2 linked regions of the Methylomonas sp. 11b genome follow. The protein of the gene in region 2 interacts with the protein of the main gene of each other region in a pairwise test. Links are inferred from orthologs where the notes say so. Each region holds a gene or a part of one and is shown on either strand. Other genes may lie near its edges. The genes, in order: rho and nusG.

Region 1 (3,233 bases), 850 kb from region 2 along the record:
ACCGGCCAGGACAAAGCCGCGACCATTTGCTGGAAAGCCTGCGCGGATTGCATCAATGCCCCCAGGCTGATAGTACCCAGAATGAAGCGCGGTGCCGACACCAGAATAGGGAACGCCATCGACAGTATCGAATAACCTGAGCTGAACATGGTGATACGTTGCCAAGCATGGGTTTGCTGATTCCAGGCGTCGACAATATTCCCGAATAAGCGGTGAAAATGCGGATTCTCATGGCGCTCACCGTGGATCAAGGCAATGGCTTGCGCATTCTCACGGGCTTTAACCAGCGCGAAGCGGAAATTGGCTTCCACGGTCTGTCTGTTGTCGGTAGCCATGGTGAGCGGTTTACCGATCCACCAACCCAGCGTGGATGCGCTAGCGGCGTAAATCAGCGCCAACCAGACCAGATGGCCTTGAATGGGGATTTCGACCAAACCTAAATTTACCGTAACGGTCCCCGACAAGGTCCACAGTATCTCGGTAAAACTGGTCAACAACAGTAAGCAATAAAAAAAAGTGTGTAACAAATCAATTGCGTATTCAGTGGAAATGCGCACATCTTCAGCGATCCGGCCATCAGGATTATCATGCTGCCCCGGCAAATGAGTAACCAGATAGTGTCGGCCGTCTCGCATCCATTGGCCGATCAATTTGTCGGTTAGCCAACCCCGCCAACTCAATTGCAAACGACGTTTGACGACCAGATGGGTAGCTGTAATCGCCATATTCGCGATAAAAATCAAGACGATCAGGCCAACCTGGGTAAACAGTCTGGACATAGAGCGCTGCTCCAAGGCATCGAATAAATCCGCGCTCCATTCGGTAATAATCACCGACACTGCAATTTGCGCCACTGTCAACGCGACCAAAAACGCCGATAAGGTCCGGATGGTCGTCTTATTTTCCGAGCACCAGAACGGGCCTGCTAATCGGACGAATTGCATAAAAAATTTGCTGGTTGTTCGCAAGGCCGTACTCCTCGTTTAAGGTCGTCGCGCAATATAACAAAATTAAACACATCGATAACCATCAAATGTATTGGTATGCAGCTGCCTGCGCCTCAGGCTAAGGATAGGTTTTTGTGTTTTATGGAGAAAACAGAGGGACAAATCAGGATTGGAGATTGTTTGGCCAGCTTGGTTTAGCCGGTTTGCGACGAGCGATGATTACCGCTCGTCGGCGGGCGTTGCGTAATTATCGTTTCATCGACTCAAAGAACGCGGCATTGGTTTTAAAGTCTTTGAGTTTACCCAATAGAAATTCGGATGCCGCCAGTTCGTCCATCGGTTGCAGGATTTTCCGCAAAATCCAGGTTTTTTGCAGTTCGTCAGGATCAACCAGATATTCTTCACGGCGGGTGCCGGAGCGGTTGATGTTAATGGCCGGATAGATCCGTTTCTCAGCGATTTTCCGCTCCAGATGCAGTTCCATGTTACCGGTACCTTTGAATTCTTCGAAGATCACCTCGTCCATCCGCGAGCCGGTTTCGACCAGTGCGGTGGCGATGATGGTCAAACTGCCGCCTTCTTCTATATTCCGCGCCGCACCGAAAAAGCGTTTGGGTTTTTCCAGCGCGTTGGCATCCACACCGCCGGACAACAATTTGCCGGATGAAGGCACCACCATGTTGTAAGCGCGGGCCAGACGGGTAATCGAGTCTAACAGTATAACCACGTCGTGCTTGTGCTCAACCATGCGCCGGGCTTTTTCGATGACCATATCGGCCACTTGCACGTGGCGGGTGGCCGGTTCGTCGAAGGTACTGGAGACCACTTCGCCGCGCACGCAACGCTCCATCTCGGTCACCTCTTCCGGGCGTTCGTCGATCAGCAGTACGATCAGGTAGCATTCGGGATTATTCTCGGCAATGGCATGGGCAATGCTTTGCATGATCATGGTTTTACCGGCTTTCGGCGGAGAAACGATCAGGCCGCGCTGGCCTTTACCGATAGGGGCAATCAAGTCGATGATACGGGCGGTTAAATCTTCGCTGGTACCGTTGCCTTGCTCCAGGCGGAAGCGTTTGTTGGCAAACAGCGGTGTCAGGTTGGAAAAGGAAATCTTGTTTTTGGATTGCTCGGGCGATTCGAAGTTGATGCTTTCCACCTTCAACATCGCGAAATAACGTTCACCTTCCTTGGGTGGGCGAATTTTACCGCTGACCGTATCGCCGGTGCGCAAACCGAAACGTCGGATCTGGCTGGGCGATACATAAATATCGTCGGGGCCCGCCAAATAAGAACAACCGGGGGTTCTTAAAAAACCGAATCCGTCCGCCAGTATTTCCAAAACCCCATCGCCAAAAATATCTTCCCCGCTCTTAGCCTGTTTCTTCAAAATCGCAAAAATCAATTCCTGCTTTCGGGCTCTGTCGATATTTTCCAGCCCCAAGGACTCGGCAATTGCAATGATTTCAGTGACTTGTTTAAGTTTTAACTCGGTAAGATTCATGTTGATTAAGGGAAATGAAAGAAATGCAAAACAGCAGAGTGCTGTTTACAGCGGCAGGTAGTTGTTGGATTAATTAAGGACGTTCAGAATGCGAAGAAGCAAGCGGAGAAAATTCTAGCGCAATAACCGGACTTATCAAAAACATTTTTAATAAATCCGGTGATTCGGCTCGATTTAGAGGTTGCTATCGATAAACGCAGCCAATTGGGATTTGGTTAAGGCGCCAACTTTAGTCGCTTCCACTTCGCCGCCCTTGAAAAGCATCAAAGTCGGAATACCTCGTACACCGTAGTGCTGAGGCGTTTTGGGGTTTTCGTCGATATTCAGCTTGGCAACAGTGAGTTTGCCTTGATACTCGGATGCAATTTCATCCAAAACCGGGGCGATCATTTTGCACGGACCACACCATTCTGCCCAATAATCGACCAATACCGGCGTACCGGCTTTCAACACAGTTTCATTAAAATCAGCGTCTGATACATGAAGGACTAGGTCGCTCACGCCATTCTCCATTAGTTTACAAAGTCAAGACTATAGTTTCGCGGCGCTTTAATTGTCAATCGATTTCAACCGCGCGGCTTTTTAGTTTATTCTATCGGGCTATGAAGAAAACACATTTAACGGAAACGCGTTTTAGCAATTTGGAGCTGTCCGACTCCATCATCAAAGGTCTGAAAGAAGCAGGATTCATCAACTGCACGCCGATTCAGGATAAATCTTTGCCCTTGTCGTTGCGGGGCAAAGACATTGCCGGCCAAGCCCAAACCGGCACTGGCAAAACA
Region 2 (3,268 bases):
ACCGCCACTATGCCCACGTTGACTGCCCTGGTCACGCTGACTACGTTAAAAACATGATTACCGGTGCGGCCCAAATGGACGGAGCCATCTTGGTTTGCTCGGCTGCGGACGGTCCTATGCCGCAAACGCGCGAACACATCCTGTTGTCACGTCAAGTTGGTGTGCCTTACATTGTCGTGTTCTTGAACAAAGCAGATATGGTAGACGACGCCGAGCTGATTGAGCTTGTCGAAATGGAAATTCGTGAGCTGTTGAACCAATATGAATTCCCTGGTGACGATACCCCTATTATTGTGGGTTCTGCATTGAAAGCTTTAGAAGGCGAGCAAAGCGAAATTGGTGTACAATCCGTAGTCCGCTTGGTTGAAGCTCTGGATAGTTACATTCCTGAGCCAGAGCGTGCGATCGACGGCAAGTTCTTGATGCCCATCGAAGACGTGTTCTCAATTTCAGGTCGCGGTACCGTAGTAACCGGTCGTGTTGAGCGTGGCATCATCAAAGTGGGCGAAGCAGTTGAAATCGTCGGCATTAAAGACACCGTTCAAACGACCTGCACCGGTGTGGAAATGTTCCGCAAGCTGCTTGATCAAGGTCAAGCGGGTGATAACGTCGGTGTCCTGTTGCGTGGTACCAAAAGAGAAGATGTTGAACGTGGTCAAGTATTGGCGCATGTTAACTCCATCAAGCCACACGCTCACTTTAAAGCAGAGATTTATGTGCTGTCCAAAGAAGAGGGTGGCCGTCATACCCCGTTCTTCAATGGCTACCGTCCGCAGTTCTACTTTAGAACAACCGACGTAACCGGTGCGGTTGATTTGCCAGAAGGTGTGGAAATGGTGATGCCTGGTGATAACATCGCTGTTACCGTAAAACTAATCTCACCGATTGCGATGGAAGACGGCTTACGTTTTGCGATTCGCGAAGGTGGTCGCACCGTTGGTGCGGGTGTTGTTGCTTCTATTATCGAGTAATAACCGGTTTTGATTCAAAAAATATTTTCTGAATAGGTCAGTAGTTCAATTGGTAGAGCAGCGGTCTCCAAAACCGCAAGTTGGGGGTTCGAGTCCCTCCTGGCCTGCCATTCAGGGAATCTTCATAATTTAATTCAAGTTGACTAAATGAACGCACAGGCAGAAGAAGTCTCCTCAGTGGTGGACATCGTAAAGTTGGCTTTATCTCTGGTTTTTGTTGTTGCCGGCATATCAGCGTTCTACTATTTTTCTGATTTGCAGCTTCTTTATCGCGTTTTAGTTTTGGTGGCGGTTTTAGCGGCTGCTGTGGCTGTCGCTTTTACGACTGCTAAAGGTCGTGGTCTATGGGGTTTTATGCTGGAGTCCAAGCAGGAATTCAAGAGAATCGTCTGGCCCACTAAAGACGAAGCGGTTCGTACTACGCTAATGGTTTTTTTAATGGTCTTCATAGTAGGCTTAATACTGTGGCTGCTAGATATGTTTTTGTTTTGGGGTGTTCAGCTTTTGATGAGCCAGGGGATTAAATAATGGCACTTCGCTGGTATGTCGTTCACGCTTATTCCAACTTTGAAAATAAAGTCAAGCAAGCTCTGGAAGAGCGCATAAAACGTGAAGGATTGGAAGAATTTTTTGGAAAAATTCTGGTTCCTACCGAAGAGGTCGTTGAAATGCGTATGGGTCAGCAGCGTAAAAGTGAAAGAAAATTCTTTCCCGGATACGTGCTTGTGCAAATGGAATTGAATGACGAAACATGGCATTTGGTAAGGAACGTCCCCAGAGTATTAGGCTTTATTGGTGGGGCATCAGATAGGCCGTCACCGATCTCTGAAAAAGAAGCGATGGCAATATTAAATCGCGTTGAAGAGGGTGTGAATAAACCGAGGCCTAAAGTGTTGTTCGAAGTTGGGGAAGTTGTTCGGATTACCGATGGCCCATTTAAAGACTTCAATGGCAACATAGAAGAAGTCAATTACGAGAAAAGCCGGTTGCGCGTATCGGTTCTTATTTTCGGTCGATCTACACCAGTTGAATTAGAATTTGGACAGGTTGAAAAAGTCTAACCTACAATCCGAGATTTTTACGAATCCCTGTCATTTATGTGGCCGGGATTTTTGTTTGTTGGGGAGCTGAAAAGCGTTTGCACCCGTTAGGAGTATAAAATGGCAAAAAAAATTGATTCGTACATCAAGCTGCAAGTTAAAGCAGGTGAGGCTAATCCTAGTCCACCAATTGGTCCTGCATTGGGTCAGCGTGGTGTCAATATTATGGAGTTCTGCAAGGCGTTTAATGCGAGAACTCAAGAAGTTGAGAAAGGCCTGCCTTTGCCTGTTGTTATCACCGTCTATAGTGATAAAAGCTTTACTTTTATTACCAAGACGCCACCCGCTTCGGTTTTGTTGAAAAAAGCAGTGGGTATTAAAAGCGGAAGCAGCAAGCCCAATTCTAATAAAGTCGGCACGGTTTCGCGTGCGCAGTTGGAAGAAATCGCTAAAACCAAAATGGAAGACTTGAACGCAGCTAATTTGGAAGCGGCGATAAGAATTATTGCGGGAAGCGCTCGCAGCATGGGTTTGAACGTGGAGGGCGTGTAATGGCAAAAGTAACTAAAAAAGCAAAGGCTATCAAAGAAAAGGTAGTTAGAAGTAAACAATATTCGGTTGCCGAAGCGGTGGCTCTTTTAAAAGAGTTCGCGAATAGCAAGTTTGATGAGTCAGTGGATGTGAGTGTTAATTTGGGTGTTGATCCACGCAAATCCGACCAAAACGTTCGTGGTGCCTCCGTGTTGCCTAACGGGACTGGCAAAACGGTAAGAGTTGCTGTGTTTACTCAAGGCCCTAATGCTGATGCAGCGCGTGAAGCGGGCGCGGACATCGTCGGTATGGATGATTTGGCCGAGCAAGTGAAACGCGGCGAGATGAATTTCGATGTGGTTATTGCTTCACCTGATGCAATGCGCGTAGTTGGTCAATTAGGTCAAATTTTAGGTCCAAGAGGACTGATGCCAAACCCGAAAGTAGGTACCGTAACGCCTGACGTCGTTACAGCAGTCAAAAATGCCAAATCCGGGCAGGTTAGATACCGCACCGATAAATCAGGCATCATTCATTGCTCTATCGGCAAAGTGTCTTTCGATGAAACCTCACTCAAACAAAATCTGGAGTTTTTGATTTCAGATCTGAAAAAAGCCAAGCCTACGGCAGCGAAAGGCGTGTATCTGAAAAAAATTGCCCTGTCGTCGACTATGGGTCCAGGTTTGTGGATCGATCAAAGCAGTATCGATATTTAATAAATTAACA

The links.
Region 1: the proteins of nusG (region 2) and rho interact in binary tests that used the Escherichia coli proteins (3 or more experiments, as listed by UniProt). The link is inferred for Methylomonas sp. 11b from one-to-one orthologs.

Annotation. Positions count from the first base shown.
Region 1 is NZ_KI911557.1:3,199,440-3,202,672, forward strand. The notes cover bases 324-3,233. They hold rho (transcription termination factor Rho), read right to left. Parts: upstream 2,452-3,233; coding sequence 1,195-2,451; downstream 324-1,194. Other genes in these bases: METH11B_RS0115420 (ABC transporter ATP-binding protein/permease), read right to left, coding at 324-944; trxA (thioredoxin TrxA), read right to left, coding at 2,626-2,952; rhlB (ATP-dependent RNA helicase RhlB), read left to right, coding at 3,054-3,233. Outside these bases: more of METH11B_RS0115420, read right to left, coding at 1-323. UniProt on the Escherichia coli protein: Facilitates transcription termination by a mechanism that involves Rho binding to the nascent RNA, activation of Rho's RNA-dependent ATPase activity, and release of the mRNA from the DNA template.
Region 2 is NZ_KI911557.1:2,349,693-2,352,960, reverse strand. The notes cover bases 321-3,265. They hold nusG (transcription termination/antitermination protein NusG), read left to right. Parts: upstream 321-1,498; coding sequence 1,499-2,032; downstream 2,033-3,265. Other genes in these bases: rplA (50S ribosomal protein L1), read left to right, coding at 2,563-3,258; rplK (50S ribosomal protein L11), read left to right, coding at 2,132-2,563; secE (preprotein translocase subunit SecE), read left to right, coding at 1,119-1,499; tuf (elongation factor Tu), read left to right, coding at 321-971. Also shown: more of tuf, read left to right, coding at 1-320. UniProt on the Escherichia coli protein: Part of the processive rRNA transcription and antitermination complex (rrnTAC). The complex forms an RNA-chaperone ring around the RNA exit tunnel of RNA polymerase (RNAP).